2 regions of the Bacillus sp. AK128 genome follow, and region 2 is predicted to be linked to the other one. Evidence: a T-box and tRNA genes for the amino acid it is inferred to sense, from the RefSeq annotation. Region 2 holds a T-box; the other holds one or more tRNA genes.

Region 1 (11,832 bases), 980 kb from region 2:
GCCGCGGTAATACGTAGGTGGCAAGCGTTGTCCGGAATTATTGGGCGTAAAGCGCGCGCAGGCGGTCCTTTAAGTCTGATGTGAAAGCCCACGGCTCAACCGTGGAGGGTCATTGGAAACTGGGGGACTTGAGTACAGAAGAGGAAAGTGGAATTCCACGTGTAGCGGTGAAATGCGTAGAGATGTGGAGGAACACCAGTGGCGAAGGCGACTTTCTGGTCTGTAACTGACGCTGAGGCGCGAAAGCGTGGGGAGCAAACAGGATTAGATACCCTGGTAGTCCACGCCGTAAACGATGAGTGCTAAGTGTTAGAGGGTTTCCGCCCTTTAGTGCTGAAGTTAACGCATTAAGCACTCCGCCTGGGGAGTACGGTCGCAAGACTGAAACTCAAAGGAATTGACGGGGGCCCGCACAAGCGGTGGAGCATGTGGTTTAATTCGAAGCAACGCGAAGAACCTTACCAGGTCTTGACATCCCTTTGACCTTCCTAGAGATAGGAATTTCCCTTCGGGGACAAAGGTGACAGGTGGTGCATGGTTGTCGTCAGCTCGTGTCGTGAGATGTTGGGTTAAGTCCCGCAACGAGCGCAACCCTTGATCTTAGTTGCCAGCATTTAGTTGGGCACTCTAAGGTGACTGCCGGTGACAAACCGGAGGAAGGTGGGGATGACGTCAAATCATCATGCCCCTTATGACCTGGGCTACACACGTGCTACAATGGATGGTACAAAGGGCAGCAAAACCGCGAGGTTGAGCAAATCCCATAAAACCATTCTCAGTTCGGATTGCAGGCTGCAACTCGCCTGCATGAAGCCGGAATCGCTAGTAATCGCGGATCAGCATGCCGCGGTGAATACGTTCCCGGGCCTTGTACACACCGCCCGTCACACCACGAGAGTTTGTAACACCCGAAGTCGGTGAGGTAACCTTAGGGGGCCAGCCGCCGAAGGTGGGACAGATGATTGGGGTGAAGTCGTAACAAGGTAGCCGTATCGGAAGGTGCGGCTGGATCACCTCCTTTCTAAGGAAAATTGGAAACTTTCGTTTCCATAAAATAGCGCTTGAACGTTTTGTTTAGTTTTGAGAGAATCATCTCTCAGCATCTTGTCCAAGTGACTTGATGGATGCTTATTTTGCCTCTAGGCAAAAAAGCTTGTTCCTTGAAAACTAGATAATAATTCGTATGTAAGAAAGTCAAGAAATTGATCGAATGATCTTTAACAACGGTTAAGTTGTTAAGGGCGCACGGTGGATGCCTTGGCACTAGGAGCCGATGAAGGACGTGACTAACAACGATATGCTTCGGGGAGCTGTAAGTAAGCTTTGATCCGGAGATTTCCGAATGGGGAAACCCACTGCTCGTAATGGGGTAGTATCTTCACCTGAATACATAGGGTGATGATGGCAGACCCGGGGAACTGAAACATCTTAGTACCCGGAGGAAGAGAAAGCAATTCGCGATTTCCTGAGTAGCGGCGAGCGAAACGGAAGAAGCCCAAACCAAGAGGCTTGCCTCTTGGGGTTGTAGGACACTCAACATGGAGTTACAAAGGAACGAGGTAAGTGAAGCGGTCTGGAAAGGCCAGCCATAGAAGGTAACAGCCCTGTAGCTGAAACTTCGTTCCCTCCTGAGTGGATCCTGAGTACGGCGGGACACGAGAAATCCCGTCGGAAGCAGGGAGGACCATCTCCCAAGGCTAAATACTCCCTAGTGACCGATAGTGAACCAGTACCGTGAGGGAAAGGTGAAAAGCACCCCGGAAGGGGAGTGAAACAGATCCTGAAACCGTGTGCCTACAAGTAGTCAGAGCCCGTTAACGGGTGATGGCGTGCCTTTTGTAGAATGAACCGGCGAGTTACGATCCCGTGCAAGGTTAAGTTGAGAAGACGGAGCCGCAGCGAAAGCGAGTCTGAATAGGGCGATTGAGTACGTGGTCGTAGACCCGAAACCAGGTGATCTACCCATGTCCAGGGTGAAGTTCAGGTAACACTGAATGGAGGCCCGAACCCACGCACGTTGAAAAGTGCGGGGATGAGGTGTGGGTAGCGGAGAAATTCCAATCGAACCTGGAGATAGCTGGTTCTCTCCGAAATAGCTTTAGGGCTAGCCTCGAGTTTGAGAGTCTTGGAGGTAGAGCACTGATTGGACTAGGGGCCCTCATCGGGTTACCGAATTCAGTCAAACTCCGAATGCCAAAGACTTATACTCGGGAGTCAGACTGCGAGTGATAAGATCCGTAGTCGAAAGGGAAACAGCCCAGACCACCAGCTAAGGTCCCAAAGTATACGTTAAGTGGAAAAGGATGTGGAGTTGCCCAGACAACCAGGATGTTGGCTTAGAAGCAGCCACCATTTAAAGAGTGCGTAATAGCTCACTGGTCGAGTGACTCTGCGCCGAAAATGTACCGGGGCTAAACGTATCACCGAAGCTGTGGAATGTCTAACGACATTGGTAGGAGAGCGTTCTAAGGGCGTTGAAGCTAGACCGTAAGGACTGGTGGAGCGCTTAGAAGTGAGAATGCCGGTATGAGTAGCGAAAGACAAGTGAGAATCTTGTCCACCGAATGCCTAAGGTTTCCTGAGGAAGGCTCGTCCGCTCAGGGTTAGTCAGGACCTAAGCCGAGGCCGAAAGGCGTAGGCGATGGACAACAGGTTGATATTCCTGTACCACCTCCTCACCGTTTGAGCAATGGGGGGACGCAGGAGGATAGAGAATCGCGCGATTGGAAGTGCGCGTCCAAGCAGTTAGGCTGGTAAGTAGGCAAATCCGCTTACCATAAAGGCTGAGCTGTGATGGCGAGGGAAATATAGTACCGAAGTTCTTGATTCCACACTGCCAAGAAAAGCCTCTAGCGAGGTGAGAGGTGCCTGTACCGCAAACCGACACAGGTAGGCGAGGAGAGAATCCTAAGGTGATCGAGAGAACTCTCGTTAAGGAACTCGGCAAAATGACCCCGTAACTTCGGGAGAAGGGGTGCTCTGGTAGGGTGAAAGCCCGAGAGAGCCGCAGTGAAAAGGCCCAAGCGACTGTTTAGCAAAAACACAGGTCTCTGCGAAGCCGCAAGGCGAAGTATAGGGGCTGACACCTGCCCGGTGCTGGAAGGTTAAGAGGAGAGGTTAGCGCAAGCGAAGCTTTGAATTGAAGCCCCAGTAAACGGCGGCCGTAACTATAACGGTCCTAAGGTAGCGAAATTCCTTGTCAGGTAAGTTCTGACCCGCACGAAAGGTGTAACGATTTGGGCACTGTCTCAACGAGAGACTCGGTGAAATTATAGTACCTGTGAAGATGCAGGTTACCCGCGACAGGACGGAAAGACCCCGTGGAGCTTTACTGTAGCCTGATATTGAATTTTGGTACAGCTTGTACAGGATAGGTAGGAGCCTGAGAAGCCGGAGCGCCAGCTTCGGTGGAGGCGTCGGTGGGATACTACCCTGGCTGTATTGAAATTCTAACCCGCAGCTCTGATCGAGCTGGGAGACAGTGTCAGGTGGGCAGTTTGACTGGGGCGGTCGCCTCCTAAAATGTAACGGAGGCGCCCAAAGGTTCCCTCAGAATGGTTGGAAATCATTCGTAGAGTGTAAAGGCACAAGGGAGCTTGACTGCGAGACCTACAAGTCGAGCAGGGACGAAAGTCGGGCTTAGTGATCCGGTGGTTCCGCATGGAAGGGCCATCGCTCAACGGATAAAAGCTACCCCGGGGATAACAGGCTTATCTCCCCCAAGAGTCCACATCGACGGGGAGGTTTGGCACCTCGATGTCGGCTCATCGCATCCTGGGGCTGTAGTCGGTCCCAAGGGTTGGGCTGTTCGCCCATTAAAGCGGTACGCGAGCTGGGTTCAGAACGTCGTGAGACAGTTCGGTCCCTATCCGTCGTGGGCGTAGGAAATTTGAGAGGAGCTGTCCTTAGTACGAGAGGACCGGGATGGACACACCGCTGGTGTACCAGTTGTTCTGCCAAGGGCATCGCTGGGTAGCTATGTGTGGACGGGATAAGTGCTGAAAGCATCTAAGCATGAAGCCCCCCTCAAGATGAGATTTCCCATTCTTTGAAGTAAGACCCCTGAAAGACGATCAGGTTGATAGGTCTGAGGTGGAAGCGTGGCGACACGTGGAGCTGACAGATACTAATAGGTCGAGGACTTAACCATATTTAAACGACATTCTTGCATACGATATTATCTAGTTTTGAGGGAATGAAAATTTTCTCTTGCATTTCCTCGTGAAATGAGTATAATTAAAAAAGTCGCTAGATTTCCTAGTGATTAAAAAATATAGTCTGGTAATGATGGCGAAGAGGCCACACCCGTTCCCATTCCGAACACGGAAGTTAAGCTCTTCAGCGCCGATGGTAGTTGGGGCATTGCCCCTGTGAGAGTAGGACGTTGCCAGGCTGTATCAAACTCGGAGGATTAGCTCAGCTGGGAGAGCACCTGCCTTACAAGCAGGGGGTCGGCGGTTCGATCCCGTCATCCTCCACCATAGTTTTTTCGCGGAAGCGAAAAAAACTTTCCGTTAAAATTTTTAATCATTATTTTTATACGCCGGCTTAGCTCAGTTTGTAGAGCACGTCGGAATAATCTTCGAAGCGAAAGCTTCAGCATACCAATCGAGTTTCTACTTGATTAAGCTTCCTGAGATTGGGATGACATTACCAGCAAATATTTAGTTAGTAAGAAATTTTAATACGCCGGCTTAGCTCAGTTGGTAGAGCAACTGACTTGTAATCAGTAGGTCGTGGGTTCAAATCCTATAGCCGGCACCACTTAATTAGAGCCATTAGCTCAGTCGGTAGAGCATCTGACTTTTAATCAGAGGGTCGAAGGTTCGAGTCCTTCATGGCTCACCATTTTGTGCGCGGATGTGGCGGAATTGGCAGACGCACTAGACTTAGGATCTAGCGCCTTACGGCGTGGGGGTTCGACTCCCTTCATCCGCACCAAATTCAATTAAATTATCTATTGCAATACATTGTTGCGGAAGTAGTTCAGTGGTAGAACACCACCTTGCCAAGGTGGGGGTCGCGGGTTCGAATCCCGTCTTCCGCTCCAAGAGTTCATGTATTGCCGGGGTGGCGGAACTGGCAGACGCACAGGACTTAAAATCCTGCGGTAGGTGACTACCGTACCGGTTCGATTCCGGTCCTCGGCACCATAGTTTTTTAAAAAACTATTTTAGCGCCCGTAGCTCAATTGGATAGAGCGTTTGACTACGGATCAAAAGGTTAGGGGTTCGACTCCTCTCGGGCGCGCCATATTGTGAACGGGAAGTGGCTCAGCTTGGTAGAGCACCTGGTTTGGGACCAGGGGGTCGCAGGTTCAAATCCTGTCTTCCCGACCATTAGAGATTAGAATATGGGGCCTTAGCTCAGCTGGGAGAGCGCCTGCCTTGCACGCAGGAGGTCAGCGGTTCGATCCCGCTAGGCTCCACCATAAATTTAAAAGTTCTTTGAAAACTAAACAAAACGTCAAGCGTGTTGGTTTTATAGCCAACGCAAAGTAATAAATTTTTAAATCTACTATTAGTTATTTTCGTTAACGCGAATTGACTCAGTAGATTGCCGGTGTAATGAGCAATCAAACACTTTATTGGAGAGTTTGATCCTGGCTCAGGACGAACGCTGGCGGCGTGCCTAATACATGCAAGTCGAGCGAATCTCTTTGGAGATTAGCGGCGGACGGGTGAGTAACACGTGGGCAACCTGCCTGTAAGACTGGGATAACTTCGGGAAACCGGAGCTAATACCGGATAATTTCAGACACCTCCTGGTGACTGAATAAAAGATGGCTTCGGCTATCACTTGCAGATGGGCCCGCGGCGCATTAGCTAGTTGGTGAGGTAACGGCTCACCAAGGCGACGATGCGTAGCCGACCTGAGAGGGTGATCGGCCACACTGGGACTGAGACACGGCCCAGACTCCTACGGGAGGCAGCAGTAGGGAATCTTCCGCAATGGACGAAAGTCTGACGGAGCAACGCCGCGTGAGCGATGAAGGCCTTCGGGTCGTAAAGCTCTGTTGTTAGGGAAGAACAAGTACCGTTCGAATAGGGCGGTACCTTGACGGTACCTAACCAGAAAGCCACGGCTAACTACGTGCCAGCAGCCGCGGTAATACGTAGGTGGCAAGCGTTGTCCGGAATTATTGGGCGTAAAGCGCGCGCAGGCGGTCCTTTAAGTCTGATGTGAAAGCCCACGGCTCAACCGTGGAGGGTCATTGGAAACTGGGGGACTTGAGTACAGAAGAGGAAAGTGGAATTCCACGTGTAGCGGTGAAATGCGTAGAGATGTGGAGGAACACCAGTGGCGAAGGCGACTTTCTGGTCTGTAACTGACGCTGAGGCGCGAAAGCGTGGGGAGCAAACAGGATTAGATACCCTGGTAGTCCACGCCGTAAACGATGAGTGCTAAGTGTTAGAGGGTTTCCGCCCTTTAGTGCTGAAGTTAACGCATTAAGCACTCCGCCTGGGGAGTACGGTCGCAAGACTGAAACTCAAAGGAATTGACGGGGGCCCGCACAAGCGGTGGAGCATGTGGTTTAATTCGAAGCAACGCGAAGAACCTTACCAGGTCTTGACATCCCTTTGACCTTCCTAGAGATAGGAATTTCCCTTCGGGGACAAAGGTGACAGGTGGTGCATGGTTGTCGTCAGCTCGTGTCGTGAGATGTTGGGTTAAGTCCCGCAACGAGCGCAACCCTTGATCTTAGTTGCCAGCATTTAGTTGGGCACTCTAAGGTGACTGCCGGTGACAAACCGGAGGAAGGTGGGGATGACGTCAAATCATCATGCCCCTTATGACCTGGGCTACACACGTGCTACAATGGATGGTACAAAGGGCAGCAAAACTGCGAGGTTGAGCAAATCCCATAAAACCATTCTCAGTTCGGATTGCAGGCTGCAACTCGCCTGCATGAAGCCGGAATCGCTAGTAATCGCGGATCAGCATGCCGCGGTGAATACGTTCCCGGGCCTTGTACACACCGCCCGTCACACCACGAGAGTTTGTAACACCCGAAGTCGGTGAGGTAACCTTAGGGGGCCAGCCGCCGAAGGTGGGACAGATGATTGGGGTGAAGTCGTAACAAGGTAGCCGTATCGGAAGGTGCGGCTGGATCACCTCCTTTCTAAGGAAAATTGGAAACTTTCGTTTCCATAAAATAGCGCTTGAACGTTTTGTTTAGTTTTGAGAGAATCATCTCTCAGCATCTTGTCCAAGTGACTTGATGGATGCTTATTTTGCCTCTAGGCAAAAAAGCTTGTTCCTTGAAAACTAGATAATAATTCGTATGTAAGAAAGTCAAGAAATTGATCGAATGATCTTTAACAACGGTTAAGTTGTTAAGGGCGCACGGTGGATGCCTTGGCACTAGGAGCCGATGAAGGACGTGACTAACAACGATATGCTTCGGGGAGCTGTAAGTAAGCTTTGATCCGGAGATTTCCGAATGGGGAAACCCACTGCTCGTAATGGGGTAGTATCTTCACCTGAATACATAGGGTGATGATGGCAGACCCGGGGAACTGAAACATCTTAGTACCCGGAGGAAGAGAAAGCAATTCGCGATTTCCTGAGTAGCGGCGAGCGAAACGGAAGAAGCCCAAACCAAGAGGCTTGCCTCTTGGGGTTGTAGGACACTCAACATGGAGTTACAAAGGAACGAGGTAAGTGAAGCGGTCTGGAAAGGCCAGCCATAGAAGGTAACAGCCCTGTAGCTGAAACTTCGTTCCCTCCTGAGTGGATCCTGAGTACGGCGGGACACGAGAAATCCCGTCGGAAGCAGGGAGGACCATCTCCCAAGGCTAAATACTCCCTAGTGACCGATAGTGAACCAGTACCGTGAGGGAAAGGTGAAAAGCACCCCGGAAGGGGAGTGAAACAGATCCTGAAACCGTGTGCCTACAAGTAGTCAGAGCCCGTTAACGGGTGATGGCGTGCCTTTTGTAGAATGAACCGGCGAGTTACGATCCCGTGCAAGGTTAAGTTGAGAAGACGGAGCCGCAGCGAAAGCGAGTCTGAATAGGGCGATTGAGTACGTGGTCGTAGACCCGAAACCAGGTGATCTACCCATGTCCAGGGTGAAGTTCAGGTAACACTGAATGGAGGCCCGAACCCACGCACGTTGAAAAGTGCGGGGATGAGGTGTGGGTAGCGGAGAAATTCCAATCGAACCTGGAGATAGCTGGTTCTCTCCGAAATAGCTTTAGGGCTAGCCTCGAGTTTGAGAGTCTTGGAGGTAGAGCACTGATTGGACTAGGGGCCCTCATCGGGTTACCGAATTCAGTCAAACTCCGAATGCCAAAGACTTATACTCGGGAGTCAGACTGCGAGTGATAAGATCCGTAGTCGAAAGGGAAACAGCCCAGACCACCAGCTAAGGTCCCAAAGTATACGTTAAGTGGAAAAGGATGTGGAGTTGCCCAGACAACCAGGATGTTGGCTTAGAAGCAGCCACCATTTAAAGAGTGCGTAATAGCTCACTGGTCGAGTGACTCTGCGCCGAAAATGTACCGGGGCTAAACGTATCACCGAAGCTGTGGAATGTCTAACGACATTGGTAGGAGAGCGTTCTAAGGGCGTTGAAGCTAGACCGTAAGGACTGGTGGAGCGCTTAGAAGTGAGAATGCCGGTATGAGTAGCGAAAGACAAGTGAGAATCTTGTCCACCGAATGCCTAAGGTTTCCTGAGGAAGGCTCGTCCGCTCAGGGTTAGTCAGGACCTAAGCCGAGGCCGAAAGGCGTAGGCGATGGACAACAGGTTGATATTCCTGTACCACCTCCTCACCGTTTGAGCAATGGGGGGACGCAGGAGGATAGAGAATCGCGCGATTGGAAGTGCGCGTCCAAGCAGTTAGGCTGGTAAGTAGGCAAATCCGCTTACCATAAAGGCTGAGCTGTGATGGCGAGGGAAATATAGTACCGAAGTTCTTGATTCCACACTGCCAAGAAAAGCCTCTAGCGAGGTGAGAGGTGCCTGTACCGCAAACCGACACAGGTAGGCGAGGAGAGAATCCTAAGGTGATCGAGAGAACTCTCGTTAAGGAACTCGGCAAAATGACCCCGTAACTTCGGGAGAAGGGGTGCTCTGGTAGGGTGAAAGCCCGAGAGAGCCGCAGTGAAAAGGCCCAAGCGACTGTTTAGCAAAAACACAGGTCTCTGCGAAGCCGCAAGGCGAAGTATAGGGGCTGACACCTGCCCGGTGCTGGAAGGTTAAGAGGAGAGGTTAGCGCAAGCGAAGCTTTGAATTGAAGCCCCAGTAAACGGCGGCCGTAACTATAACGGTCCTAAGGTAGCGAAATTCCTTGTCAGGTAAGTTCTGACCCGCACGAAAGGTGTAACGATTTGGGCACTGTCTCAACGAGAGACTCGGTGAAATTATAGTACCTGTGAAGATGCAGGTTACCCGCGACAGGACGGAAAGACCCCGTGGAGCTTTACTGTAGCCTGATATTGAATTTTGGTACAGCTTGTACAGGATAGGTAGGAGCCTGAGAAGCCGGAGCGCCAGCTTCGGTGGAGGCGTCGGTGGGATACTACCCTGGCTGTATTGAAATTCTAACCCGCAGCTCTGATCGAGCTGGGAGACAGTGTCAGGTGGGCAGTTTGACTGGGGCGGTCGCCTCCTAAAATGTAACGGAGGCGCCCAAAGGTTCCCTCAGAATGGTTGGAAATCATTCGTAGAGTGTAAAGGCACAAGGGAGCTTGACTGCGAGACCTACAAGTCGAGCAGGGACGAAAGTCGGGCTTAGTGATCCGGTGGTTCCGCATGGAAGGGCCATCGCTCAACGGATAAAAGCTACCCCGGGGATAACAGGCTTATCTCCCCCAAGAGTCCACATCGACGGGGAGGTTTGGCACCTCGATGTCGGCTCATCGCATCCTGGGGCTGTAGTCGGTCCCAAGGGTTGGGCTGTTCGCCCATTAAAGCGGTACGCGAGCTGGGTTCAGAACGTCGTGAGACAGTTCGGTCCCTATCCGTCGTGGGCGTAGGAAATTTGAGAGGAGCTGTCCTTAGTACGAGAGGACCGGGATGGACACACCGCTGGTGTACCAGTTGTTCTGCCAAGGGCATCGCTGGGTAGCTATGTGTGGACGGGATAAGTGCTGAAAGCATCTAAGCATGAAGCCCCCCTCAAGATGAGATTTCCCATTCTTTGAAGTAAGACCCCTGAAAGACGATCAGGTTGATAGGTCTGAGGTGGAAGCGTGGCGACACGTGGAGCTGACAGATACTAATAGGTCGAGGACTTAACCATATTTAAACGACATTCTTGCATACGATATTATCTAGTTTTGAGGGAATAATTTTAATCCCTTATTGTCTGGTGATGATGGCGAAGAGGATACACCCGTTCCCATTCCGAACACGGAAGTTAAGCTCTTCAGCGCCGATGGTAGTTGGGGCATTGCCCCTGTGAGAGTAGGACGTCGCCAAGCAAAGAGAAAAAGCGTAGCTATTGTAGCTGCGCTTTTTTGTTTTTTATTATAAATGACTCGCATATATGTAAAAAGAAGGTCCAGACGTTCATAAGGCTGTCATAAGTAAATAAAACTTATTGATAGTTCATAAGTAAGAAAATTAGCGCCATACAGTAATTTCTATTTTGGACAATAGCCAAAATCAGTTTTTGCGGAATTATTAAAAGAATTCGTGGAATAAAAGAAAAAATCGCGGAATTAACGTTTCTTTTCATGGAATTAACACAAAAACTGCGGAATTAGATGTATTTTTCGTGGAATTATCTAAACGTTATAGATTAGCAAGTTGTATCTCATCAGAGGTAAAACTGTAGCGCCAGTTTTAGATAGGGCATTGCCCCTGTGAGAGTAGGACGTCGCCAAGCAAAAGAGAAAAGTGTAGCAATTGTAGCTGCGCTTTTTTTGTGGTCTTTTCTAAAACGACTCTATTATCCCTGAGGAAAAAGGAGAGAATCCCGTTGATAGTCTTAAGGTTAGATCACCACACTATTCTAAACCTACTATTACAAGCATCTTGTAAACCTAGAGAATCTATTAGGATAGTTACACTTGCCCTTCATCTTAGAACACGACATTATGCCCCATTTTTCGCCACACTTTATTGAAGTAATCTACCTTTTATAGTACATAATCTACTTGCTTTAAAAAGTAAATTAACGAATCAAATTCCGCCAAAATGTCATATTAGGGCCATGTTTTCTATACGATATTTTAAACAACCAGTAGGAGGACATGGAAATGCAATTATTATTACATCATGAACTAGTTACTATAGTGGGGCGATTATTATTGGCTGTTTTATTGTGCGGAATGATCGGTCTTGAACGTGAAGTGAATCAGCATCCAGCTGGCTTTAGGACACATTTATTAGTGGGGGTGGGATCATGTCTCATGATGATTCTTTCTCTGTTTGGATTTGAATCTGTGATGGACCATGAGCATATACAGTTTGATCCGGCTCGTATTCCTTCTTATGTTATTAGTGGAATTGGATTTTTAGGAGCAGGTACTATATTAGTTAAGGATTCAACTGTACGTGGACTAACCACAGCTGCATCGATATGGGTGGTCGCAGGATTAGGGCTTATAATTGGGGCTGGTTTATATGGAGTAGCCATTATAACGACAGCCATTATCCTGATTATTTTAATAACGCTAAATAAATTTGAAAATCTTTTTTTACAAGGTAGAAGAAAAGCAACCATTGAAATAGTCTTATCCAGGGATGCTTTAGTTGATGTTATTGAATGTATTAACGGTCATATTGGGAGAATTAATAAAATTACTACCGAGGAAAGTAATAAAAATGAGATAAAAATTACGTTTGAATTAAAGGGAAGAGAGCAAATAGAGGTAA
Region 2 (11,832 bases):
CAACACGTCAATCCGTTGAAGAGCACCTACAAATGGCGGAGGATACTTTACGCTATGCAGAGGATCAATTCTCACTTGCTAAAAAGCAAGAGCATTATAACCAAACAGAGTATACAAAAGCTCAGCAGCTTTTAGAAACAGCTGTCATTGAATTAGGTCAGCTTGCCCATAGTGGGAATCAGCAGCAAAAGGAACAAGTTGACAGAATGAGACTTCAGTTACAGCGCATTCAAAACGAGATGATTATTTATCCACATCACTAAAAGCTGGAGGGACTAGCATTGAAAAAACGTTCTGACCAAAATAATCCAGAGCAAAAAACAAAGAACGGCATTAACAACCAAGACATGGAAATCGGGCCTGATTATGATCCGGTGAAGGTAGTAAAGAAGGCTAACGCAAAGCGTGCACAGCCGGATAAGTCGAAATAAGTTTATAGTCCCTCTGCCTTTGTGGCAGGGGGATTTTAGGCTTTGTGCATAAATGTTGGTTTTCGTGCAGAAATTTGAAAAATTGTGCATAAATCTATTTTTTTGTGCAGAAATTCTAATTTTCGTGCATATATATTTTTTTTCGTGCAATAACCATCAGCTAGAAGGAAATGGCCTCTTTCTACCGAATATAAATAGCTAATTCAAAGAAAGAGGTGAACAAATGATAGCCAAAGAGCGAGGTTTCCCGATTAAAATAAGAAAGTTAGAAGCGACTCTTAGAAGATTATCTAAAAATCACAGGAAGAGAGCTGATATAACGGATGAGTTAGCCAAGAACTATTCAGGTTACCGTGGAGAACAGTCCATGGACTATTATTTTAGCTACTTGGACAATAAGAGGTACACCATTTTACATAACCTGCGATTGTTTGATCAGCATCATTATTTTCAAATGGATTCACTCATTATATCGCCATGCTTTATCCTGATCGTTGAAATTAAAAATATAAAAGGTACCCTCTTGTTTGAACGTGACTATAAGCAGTTAATAAGAATGTACAATGGAAAAGAGGAGGTCTTTCCCAGTCCCTTAATTCAGGCTAAAATGCACCAGGCAAAGCTAAGACAGTGGTTGCATGCACAAAAACTCCCCGAGATCCCAATAGACTATATGGTCGTTATGAGTCACCCTCAAGCAATTATTAAAACAACCACCAATTATCGAGAGGCATTAGAGAAAGTCACAACTAGCTTTAATTTTATTAATAAGTATGAGGCCCTCGAACGTATTCACCCTCATGAAATATCAAGCTCTCGTGAAGTGAAAAAAATGGTCAAGCACCTTATTGCAAACCATACGGAAGGAAACCCAGAGATTTTAAAGCAATTTGGGATTACCAGTGACGAGCTTGTAGAGGGGATCTATTGTCCTAGCTGTACTTTTATCCCTATGCTCAGAAAATCCACTAAATGGTTTTGCCCTCAATGCTCGTGCTTCTCCAAGGATGCCCACATTCCCTCAATAAAAGATTACTTCCTATTGTTTGATTCCAAAATTACAAGTAAACGATTTCGGACGTTTGCTAATATCAATTCTCGTTCTGTTAGCTCTAGGTTATTGGCTGAAATGAACCTACCCTTTACTGGAGATGGGAAGGCGCGAGTTTATTATGAGAAATGTTCTGAATGAAGGGTTTTGTGCATAAACTTTGATTTTCGTGCAAAAATTTTTAAAGATGTGCAGAAATCTATTTTTTTGTGCAGAAATTCTAATTTTCGTGCATAAATTTAAAAAATTGTGCAGAACGAACGAATATGTTCATGAGACACTCCAATCTAGCACCCTAAAACATTAATATTGCCCCCCACCCAAAAAACGAATACAATGAACGTTGGTGATTATGTTTTTAGGGGGAATACCATGCCAAAGTCGCTGAAACTTTTATTAGTTGGAATGGTCATCAATGTGGTAGGGTCTTCTTTTTTATGGCCATTGAATGCCATTTATATTCATGATGTGTTAGGTAAATCGTTAACAATGGCTGGTATCGTGCTCATGTTAAATTCAGCATCAGGAGTGATCGGGAATTTAATTGGTGGATACTTATTTGATCGTTTTGGTGGGTATCGCTCCATATTAATTGGTGTGAGTACGACTATGGCGGCAGGGGTAGGACTTGTTTGGAATCATAGTTGGCCATGGTATGTTGGATTTCTTATATTGACAGGTTTTGGTTCAGGGATGGTGTTCCCTTCGATGTATGCGATGGCAGGAGCTGTTTGGCCAGAAGGTGGGCGTAAGCCGTTTAATGCGATGTATGTGGCCCAAAATGTAGGCGTGGCAGTTGGGGCAGCTTTAGGTGGTTTGGTAGCATCAGTATCTTTCCAACTAACATTTACAGCAAATGCATTGATGTACGGTGTCTTCTTTTTACTGGCGACTTTAACCTATCATCGAATCCGTGTAGAGAAAATTGAACAGAGAAGCATATTAGATGGCGGGAAAATGATAAAAAATCGAGCCAAGTTTACTTCCTTGCTGATTTTATGTGTCGGCTTTTTACTTTGCTGGGTCGCACATGTGCAGTGGCAAACCAATATTGCATCTTACACGCAATCCTTAAATATATCGTTAAATCAATACAGCTTATTATGGACGGTTAATGGTGCGTTAATTGTGTTAGCACAGCCGGTCATTTCAACTGTTATTCGCTTTGTTGCTAAGACCTTAAAAGCTCAAATTATTATCGGAATTGTCATATATATGATTTCATTTATAGTCGTGGCTAATTCTAGTTACTTTACGGGCTTTCTAGTTGCGATGATTATCCTTACTCTTGGAGAAATGTTTGTATGGCCAGCAATCCCGACTGTTGCAAATCAGCTTGCGCCTAAAGGGCGTGAAGGCTTCTATCAAGGTGTTGTGAATAGTACAGCCACTGGTGGTAGAATGTTAGGTCCTGTACTCGGTGGTGTGATGGTGGATGTATACAACATTAATGCATTATTTGTTTTATTAATTGCTCTCTTATTTATATCGATTTTTACTACCTTGTTCTATGATCGAGCTATCAAAAAGGAGCAGGTGAATCAGCAGCTTACTGCCTAAATAAAAAATACTTTTAAGAAAGACTTGATGTTTGGAAGATTTTTCTTTAAAATACAATACAAAACCTTACAAGAAATAAACAGTGCGAAGGATTAGTAGTGGTAGAAGTCGGTTAAGAGAGTTGACGGTCGGTGCAAGTCAATCCATGACTATCATGAACTCACCTTTAAGTTTCAATGGTGAACAGCTTGATTTGAGCTCACTAATTATTGACGTCCCGTCCGCGTTAAGGATTCAAGTGAATGTATGAACGTGCATTAATTTGGGTGGTACCGCGGGTATATAACAATCTCGTCCCTATTTTAGGGGCGGGATTTTTTTATATATAGGTAAAAAAGTTAAGTTTTTTGAACTTGTGTTTATGTCTAGCTTCAGCGCCCAGCCCCTCGAGGTCAAATAACCCTTGGACAAATAAAAGGAAAACCACCTTTTCTTTGTCCAAGGAACATTTGCTTGTCGGGGCTAACGGGGCACTTACGCTTTTCTACCTTCATGCTGTATGAAAAACATGGAAATTATAAATCCTAAGGTGAAGAAACAAGGAGGAACTGTTATGGCTTTTAATCATCAGGAGATTGAGAAAAAGTGGCAAAGCTACTGGGAAAGCAACAAAACGTTTAAAACGAAAGAAGAAAAAGGTAATCCGAAATTTTATGCGCTAGATATGTTCCCTTATCCATCTGGAGCAGGGCTGCATGTTGGCCATCCAGAGGGCTATACGGCAACAGATATTGTTTCCCGTATGAAGAGAATGCAAGGACATAATGTGTTGCATCCAATGGGTTGGGATGCGTTTGGGTTACCAGCTGAGCAATATGCGCTAGACACGGGGAATGATCCTGCAGAATTTACTGAGCAAAATATTAATACCTTCCGTAGACAAATCAAGGAATTAGGTTTTTCGTATGATTGGGATCGTGAAGTGAATACAACGGATCCAACTTACTATAAATGGACGCAGTGGATCTTCTTAAAGCTTTTTGAAAAAGGGCTTGCTTATGTGGATGAGGTACCTGTTAACTGGTGTCCGGCTTTAGGAACTGTATTGGCAAATGAAGAAGTAATTGACGGAAAGAGTGAGCGTGGTGGACATCCGGTTGAACGTCGTCCAATGAGACAGTGGATTCTAAGGATTACTGAATACGCAGATCGCCTTCTTGAAGACCTTGAAGAGTTGGATTGGCCAGAGAGCTTAAAGGATATGCAGCGTAACTGGATTGGTCGTTCAGAAGGAGCTACTGTTCATTTTGATATTGAAGGTTTTGAGGAAGGGTTCTCAGTATTTACAACTCGTCCGGATACACTTTTCGGTGCAACGTATGCCGTGCTATCTCCTGAACATCCATTTGTTGATAAAATTACAACAGCTGAGCAAAAGGAAGCTGTTGAAGCTTATGTAGACAAGGTGAAGAGCAAGAGTGACCTAGAGCGTACTGAGCTTTCTAAGGAAAAAACAGGTGTCTTCACTGGAGCTTATGCAGTGAATCCAATTAACGGTGAAAAAATGCCAATCTGGATTGCTGATTATGTATTAATGAGTTATGGTACAGGTGCGATTATGGCGGTTCCAGCACATGACGAGCGAGACTTCGAATTTGCGCAAAAGTTCAAGTTGTCAATCGTAGAGGTAGTAGCGGGTGGAGATGTATCAAAAGAAGCCTACACAGGTGATGGAGAGCATGTTAACTCTGAATTCTTGAATGGTTTGAATAAAGAAGAAGGTATTACGGCAGCAATTAAGTGGCTTGAAGAAAACAACAAGGGTGAGAAAAAGGTTTCCTATCGTCTTCGGGACTGGCTATTTAGCCGTCAGCGTTACTGGGGTGAGCCGATTCCAATCATCCACTGGGAAGATGGAACAACGACTGCTGTACCAGAGAGTGAGCTTCCATTAGTACTTCCTAAGACAAAGGAAATCCGTCCCTCAGGTACAGGTGAATCACCACTTGCAGCGATCGAGGACTGGGTAAATGTCGTGGATCCTGTGACTGGCAAAAAAGGTCGCCGTGAAACGAATACAATGCCACAATGGGGCGGAAGCTGCTGGTACTTCCTACGCTATATTGATCCACATAATAGCGAGCAATTAGCAGATCCTGAAAAGCTAAAAGAATGGCTTCCGGTTGATATTTATATCGGTGGAGCAGAGCATGCGGTACTTCACTTGCTTTACGCTCGTTTCTGGCATAAATTTTTGTATGATATTGGCGTTGTTCCAACAAAGGAACCGTTCCAAAAGCTATTTAACCAAGGAATGATTCTTGGTGAAAATAATGAAAAAATGAGTAAATCTAAAGGGAATGTAGTAAATCCTGATGATATCATCAAGAGTCACGGTGCTGACACACTTCGTCTTTATGAAATGTTCATGGGACCACTTGAAGCATCGATTGCTTGGTCAACGAACGGACTTGATGGATCACGTCGTTTCTTAGATCGTGTTTGGAGATTGTTTGTTGAGGAAAATGGACAGTTAAATTCTAAAATTACTGAAAGTACTTCAACGGGATTAGAAAAGGCTTATCATCAAACAGTCAAAAAAGTAACAGAAGACTATGAAGGACTTCGTTTCAACACAGCTATTTCACAAATGATGGTGTTTGTAAATGAAGCTTATAAGGCAACAGAGCTTCCTAAGGAATATGTAGAAGGCTTCGTGAAGCTTTTATCACCAGTGGCGCCACACGTTGCTGAAGAGCTTTGGGAAAAGCTTGGACATTCTGACACGATCACATATGCAACGTGGCCGACGTTTGATGAGTCAAAGCTAGTTGAAAATGAAGTGGAAATTGTTGTCCAAGTGAATGGTAAGCTTCGTACCAAGCTTCTTGTTCCAACAACCGCTTCTAAAGAAGAACTTGAAAACATAGCGATGTCTGAGGACAGTGTAAAGGAATCAATTGAAGGTAAAACAGTTCGTAAGGTTGTTGTGGTTCCAGGTAAGCTAGTTAACATAGTTGCAAATTAATAAAACTAGAGGCAGGTCACACTGCCTCTTTTACTAAGAAAAGGAAGGGTGAAAAGTGATGGAACAAGAAATAAAAATCATTACAACAGCTGAGCTGCAAGAAAAACTAGCTAAAGGTGAGAATCTAGAGCTAATCGATGTACGTGAAGATGAAGAGGTAGCCCAAGGCGTAATTCCAGGAGTTAAGCATATTCCGATGGGACAAATCCCAGAGAGAATGGCAGAGCTCGATCCAGAAAAAGAATACATATTTATTTGCCGTTCTGGTCGCAGAAGTGAAAATGTTTGCTATTACCTACAGGATCAAGGGTATAAATGTGTAAATATGGTTGGTGGAATGCTTGAGTGGGAAGGCGATAGAGAGGTTCAATTTTAATTGAGTGAGTAGATAACAGGAGGGGGACATTTTTGTCTTCCTTTTTTAGGTTAATTTTCTTGTAAAATTTAAAAGGTATTGACAGTTTTTCCTAAATAAGTAAAATTATATTAGAAATGAATAGTTTTAAAGGCTGATAAACCGTGGATTTATTCCACCCTTATGCTATACACATAAGCCGGTCTTGTATCTTACTAAAAGATATGAGACCGGCTTTTTTATTTCTTTTTTAAAGGAGACTGGTTGTAATGCTACAAGTTATTAGAAAGCTTCATCCTATTATTTCAATCCTTTTAGTAGGTGCCTTATTTTCTAGAATTGCCAATTCTATGAGTTTACCGTTCTTAGCCATTTACCTAGATAGGCAAACGGATTTAAGTCCTCTGTTGATTGGTATGATCATTGGGGCTGCACCGTTATCTAGTACCCTAACTGGAATATTGGGAGGTTTTTTGTCAGACAGGTTTGGTAGGAAACTAATTATGCTCCTGTCCATATACTCCTGGGGCTTTGTCTTTATAGGATATGCACTGGCAAAAGAACCTATCGTTTTTTTAGTTCTAAGTATACTTAATGGAGTTTGCAAGGCTTTTTTTGAACCAGTATCACAGGCATTAATGGGAGACCTAACTGAAAAGGATATAAGACCAAAAGTTTTTTCATTGAGGTATACAGTCATAAATATGGGAGTCGCAATAGGTCCCTTGTTAGGTGTGTTTATTGGATTATCGTCTAGTGGAGTTGGATTTATTATTACAGGAATTTTTTATATAATTTACTCCATTGTTTTACACCTATCATTTTCAAAAGTCCAAGTACCATCAAATTGTGGGCAGCTAGAACAGGAGCATTCATTGAAGCAGTCATTTCTGATGATGAAAAAAGATAGAATCTTACTTGCCTTTATTATCGGTGCTTCCATAACTCAAATTGGATTTGCCCAATTTGCACCATTATCTCATCATATAAGTACTACATTTGAAAAGGGTGTGATCTATTTCGGATGGATGATGACAGTCAACGCATTGACTGTGGTAGTCGCACAACTTCCGTTATCCGCGTTATTTGAGCGCTTTTCTACCGTAACCGGAGTATATGTGGGGAACATGCTATACGCATTAGGAGGTCTTGGGTTTGCATTCTCAAATAATTTCTATGAGATGATTATTTCTATGATTATTTTTACATTAGGAGAAGTATTATGCTTTCCAGCTGGCACTATATTAATAGACAAACTGGCTCCGAATCATTTGCGTGGTAGTTATTATGGGGCGATGAATTTTACGGAGTTAGGAAGATTTTTAGGCCCGACTTTAGGAATGTTCTTTTATTCAAACTTAGGAATAACTTGGCTTTTTAGTATAATTTTTGGTTTGTTACTAATAAGCAATTTGATTTACTGGATAGGAGATCGAATGTGGTCAAAGCAAACCAGTCAAGTAATGTTGGTCAAGGGAGATTTAGGAGGAAACCATATATTACGGTAGGTTTAGAGGCTGATCTGAAAAGTAGTTGGTACTATTATTCGGAGGAAATCATAATAAAAGCCACAATGGAAGGATATCCAAAGTGGCTTATCTCTTTTTAGAGTTTGTGTATTAATATTGCTTCTCTGCCATCGCGTTCTTCCCAGCGGTCATGCCGGCAACACGACCGGTTACAAATGCAGCTGTAATATTGTATCCACCTGTGTACCCGTGAATATCGAGTATCTCGCCACAGAAATAAAGCCCTTCGACTAACTTTGAAGACATTTCTTTTGGATTGATTTCCTTAACGGAAACCCCTCCACCTGTAACGAAGGCTTTTTCGATTGAAAGTGTTCCGTCTACATAAAAAGAGAATTGCTTACAGCTAGAAACAAACGCTCTTAGTTTTTCATGTGAGATATGATGATAGTTTAATTGTTCATCGATTTGGTTTTGATTAAGGAGGAACAATAAATATCTTTCAGGTAAAAATCCTTTTAATACATTTTTAACAGATTTATTAGGCTCGTCCTTTAGTGCTTTTAGCATGGATTGGAAAAGGGCTTCCGCTGTTTGATCAGGCACAGCATCTATTCGCATCTCAATTTTTCTCGTCTTAAACTTCTCCTGTGCCTTAACAACATATTGACTGCATCGCAATACGGCAGGTCCTGAGATACCAAAATGGGTGAAAATCATATCCATTTTATGTGTGATAAGGGTTTTTCCTTTAGGGCTAATGACACTCAGAGCTACATCTCGTAGTGAAAGTCCTTGCAATTCCTTATTTTTAATAAACGATTCACTAGATGTCAAAGGTACTTCAGTTGGGTATAGAGTTGTGATTGTATGTCCGGCCTTTTCTGCCCATGCATAGCCATCACCTGTTGAACCGGTTTGCGGAACCGATTTTCCACCTACTGCAATAATGACATGCTGACATTCAATTATCTGTCCATCTCTTAAAGTAACAGATTGTGTTTTTCCATCTTTGTAGTCAATGGTATGAACCGGAGAATTAATCCAAACGGTAACATGTAGCTTCTGAAGTTGCTCTAAAAGAGTATTCACGACTGTTTGTGCTTTGTCGGTAATGGGAAACATTCTACCGTGGTCTTCCTCTTTTAGTTGGATGCCTAAGCCTTCAAAAAATCGAATGATATCTTCGTTATTAAAAATAGAAAATGCACTATATAGGAATCTTCCATTACCCGGAATATGCTTAATAATCTCTTCAACGGGCAAGCGATTTGTTACATTACAACGGCCTCCACCAGATATAGCAAGCTTTCTTCCTAACTTTTCTCCTTTATCAATGAGAAGTACTTTAGAGCCTTTTTCAGCAGCAGCAATGGCTGCCATTAAACCAGATGGTCCTCCACCGAGGACAATGACGTCATATTTCATCCTAAAAACCTCCGTTACAATACAAGCTAAAAGTAGAATAGCATTTTTCTAGCAAAAAGAAAAACTTGGCTCTATCCATATTTTTCTCTATTATAAGGAGTGGAGAGTGATTATATGAGTCATTATATTCCAATGATTAATGAGGGAGTATACCCCCATGATGCGGGTTGGACAGAAGATGAAGGCAATCAATCTATTCTATTGCTTTCCGTTCCAGAGTTAGAGGAACTGGCCAATAAAGTCATCACTAATTTTGATTACGCTTGGCTTTTTGATGCATCGATGAATGCTTATATTTTTTGTTTTCAAATCGAGGAGAAGGAGCATGCGATTATTTTTCAATTTAATCATGCAGGCAAATTCCTGTTAGAGCGAGAGGCATATGAGCCTTTTTCAATTGCCATTACAGGATCTGACTTCTCCAACATGACGGAGCATACACCTTATTTATTGCTTCGACCAATACAGTTAAATCGACAGCCGGTAGCAGGCTGGTAAATCGGAAACATACTTTTATACAATATTATGTTAAAATAAAGCAATTGTTTTAAGTAGTTGTTGGGGGTTTTATATGTCAGGCTCAAGTTTATTAAGAGGGACATTCATATTAACACTAGGTACATATATATCGAGAATTTTAGGGATGATTTATGTTTTTCCTTTTGTTGCTTTAGTAGGGACTCAAGGTACAGCCCTATATTCTTATGGATATCTTCCATATACAATTTTCTTAAGTTTATCGACAATCGGCGTTCCGATGGCCGTTTCAAAATTTGTGTCCCGTTATAATGCGCTTGGAGAGTATCATACAAGCCGAAAGCTGTTTAAAGTTGGTATGCTTTTAATGCTCTCGATGGGTGTGTTATCATTCATCATCCTATTTGTTATGGCACCTGCCATTGCGCCCCTTGTCCTTAAGGAGCAGGATGTTACTAGTCAAGTGGGAGTAAATCATGTCGAGGATGTTGTGTATGTCATCCGAATGGTAAGCTTTGCTTTATTAGTGGTTCCAATGATGAGCGTGATACGTGGTTTTTTCCAAGGTAATCAGTCGATGGAACCTACGGCGATTTCGCAAGTCGTTGAACAATTGTTTAGGATTGTCTTTTTATTAGGCTCTGTTTTTATAATATTGAAAGTGATTGAAGGAGATTTAACGACCGCTATTGGATTCGCGACGTTTGCTGCATTTATAGGTGCTCTAGGTGGACTGCTCGTATTGGCGTGGTTTTGGAAAAAGAGAAAAGCAAACTTAGATTTGCTACTTGTTCAAAGTAAAAAGGAATCTCAACTGTCGTCAAAAGAAATGATCAAGGAATTGCTTACATATGCCGGTCCATTTGTATTTGTTGGTTTAGCAATACCACTATATCAACTGGTTGACTTTTTAACTTTAAACCACACCTTGCAAGATAACGGGATGACAACAAAGAGTGCAGAGCATATTTATTCAATCTTACAATTTGAAGTACCGAAGCTAGTGATGATCCCAGTTTCATTGGCAACAGCTTTTGGTCTAACGCTTGTTCCTGCGATTACAAAGGCATTTACCGATAGAGACCAGAGGCTATTACATACACAGATTGATCAATCCATTCAAATCGTATTTTTCTTAACATTGCCGGCGGTTGTAGGTTTATCGGTGTTGAGTGATGAAATGTATGCTATGTTCTATAGAAACGATGAACTTGGCTCAACGCTTCTAGCTTGGTTTGCACCAGTGGCGATTCTATTTGCTTTCTTTACCATTACTTCTGCTATGCTACAAGGCATTCAAAAGCAAAAGCTAGCCGTGATTAGCCTGGTGTTTGGTTTACTTTTAAAGTTTATTTTAAACGTGCCAATGATCACTTGGTTTGAAGGTATTGGCTCCATCATAGCAACAGCAATTGGATATTTAGGGTCAGTTGTTTATAGTCTTGCGATGATTAAACGGCATGCCCAGTTCTCTTTTAGGTTGGCATTTAAAAGATCTGTTTTAATGGTCATGTTAGCCATGCTTATGATGGTAGGGATTTTGCTCACCCTATGGGCATTATCGCCATTTATAACATATGGTGAAGGCAAATGGGAGGCAGTAATACTAACGATGGTTGGAGTTTCAGTTGGTGCTGGCATTTACCTCTATTTAAGCTATCGTTCAAATTTAGCAGGTAAACTATTAGGAAATCGATTTAGAATGCTAAAAAGACAAAAAGTGAATGGCTAAGCACATTCACTTTTTTCCTAGTTAAATTTAATAGTTATAGCCGTCACCATAGCCTAGACGTCGCTCAATTCTGTCTACACGACGATCTAAACGATCGATACGAGTATTGATTCGTTGAATTTGTCTTTCTAATCGGTCTAAACGTTGATCAACGTTTCCACCACCGCCTGGATATCCTGGAAACCCTGGGAATCCTGGAATTGGAAAACCGTAACCCTCTGCTTGTTGTCTTGGATACATAATGTTAGCTCCTTTGATTTAGAATACGAAATACCATATAGTCTATGTTGGATGGGGCATATGTGGAGAGGGTAAATGCCCAAAAAATTTAAAAAAGTTTAGGTGATTGTCGCATGCGTAT

The links. The T-box of region 2 lies ahead of leuS (leucine--tRNA ligase). A T-box ahead of a tRNA ligase gene usually reads a tRNA of that ligase, here a tRNA-Leu.
Region 1: it has a tRNA-Leu gene. The T-box ahead of leuS (leucine--tRNA ligase) is inferred to sense a tRNA for this amino acid. The anticodon was not compared.

The regions. Positions count from the first base shown of each region.
Region 1 covers NZ_CP096379.1:4,603,953-4,615,784, reverse strand. Annotated here, with positions in the region: rRNA gene M1D60_RS23150 (16S ribosomal RNA) at 1-1,021, shown strand, start outside; rRNA gene M1D60_RS23145 (23S ribosomal RNA) at 1,226-4,150, shown strand; rRNA gene rrf (5S ribosomal RNA) at 4,278-4,393, shown strand; tRNA gene M1D60_RS23135 (tRNA-Val) at 4,406-4,481, shown strand; tRNA gene M1D60_RS23130 (tRNA-Thr) at 4,689-4,764, shown strand; tRNA gene M1D60_RS23125 (tRNA-Lys) at 4,773-4,848, shown strand; tRNA gene M1D60_RS23120 (tRNA-Leu) at 4,857-4,941, shown strand; tRNA gene M1D60_RS23115 (tRNA-Gly) at 4,976-5,050, shown strand; tRNA gene M1D60_RS23110 (tRNA-Leu) at 5,065-5,153, shown strand; tRNA gene M1D60_RS23105 (tRNA-Arg) at 5,177-5,253, shown strand; tRNA gene M1D60_RS23100 (tRNA-Pro) at 5,263-5,339, shown strand; tRNA gene M1D60_RS23095 (tRNA-Ala) at 5,356-5,431, shown strand; rRNA gene M1D60_RS23090 (16S ribosomal RNA) at 5,585-7,123, shown strand; rRNA gene M1D60_RS23085 (23S ribosomal RNA) at 7,328-10,252, shown strand; rRNA gene rrf (5S ribosomal RNA) at 10,318-10,433, shown strand; gene M1D60_RS23075 (MgtC/SapB family protein) at 11,214-11,832, shown strand, end outside.
Region 2 covers NZ_CP096379.1:873,628-885,459, forward strand. Annotated here, with positions in the region: gene M1D60_RS04130 (YtzC family protein) at 1-263, shown strand, start outside; gene M1D60_RS04135 (glycogen biosynthesis protein GlgD) at 282-431, shown strand; gene M1D60_RS04140 (nuclease-related domain-containing protein) at 655-1,623, shown strand; gene M1D60_RS04145 (MDR family MFS transporter) at 1,855-3,042, shown strand; T-box leader at 3,116-3,344, shown strand; gene leuS (leucine--tRNA ligase) at 3,596-6,010, shown strand; gene M1D60_RS04155 (rhodanese-like domain-containing protein) at 6,069-6,386, shown strand; gene M1D60_RS04160 (MDR family MFS transporter) at 6,635-7,873, shown strand; gene M1D60_RS04165 (NAD(P)/FAD-dependent oxidoreductase) at 7,985-9,262, opposite strand; gene M1D60_RS04170 (hypothetical protein) at 9,377-9,760, shown strand; gene M1D60_RS04175 (putative polysaccharide biosynthesis protein) at 9,834-11,471, shown strand; gene M1D60_RS04180 (hypothetical protein) at 11,499-11,711, opposite strand; gene M1D60_RS04185 (pseudouridine synthase) at 11,825-11,832, shown strand, end outside.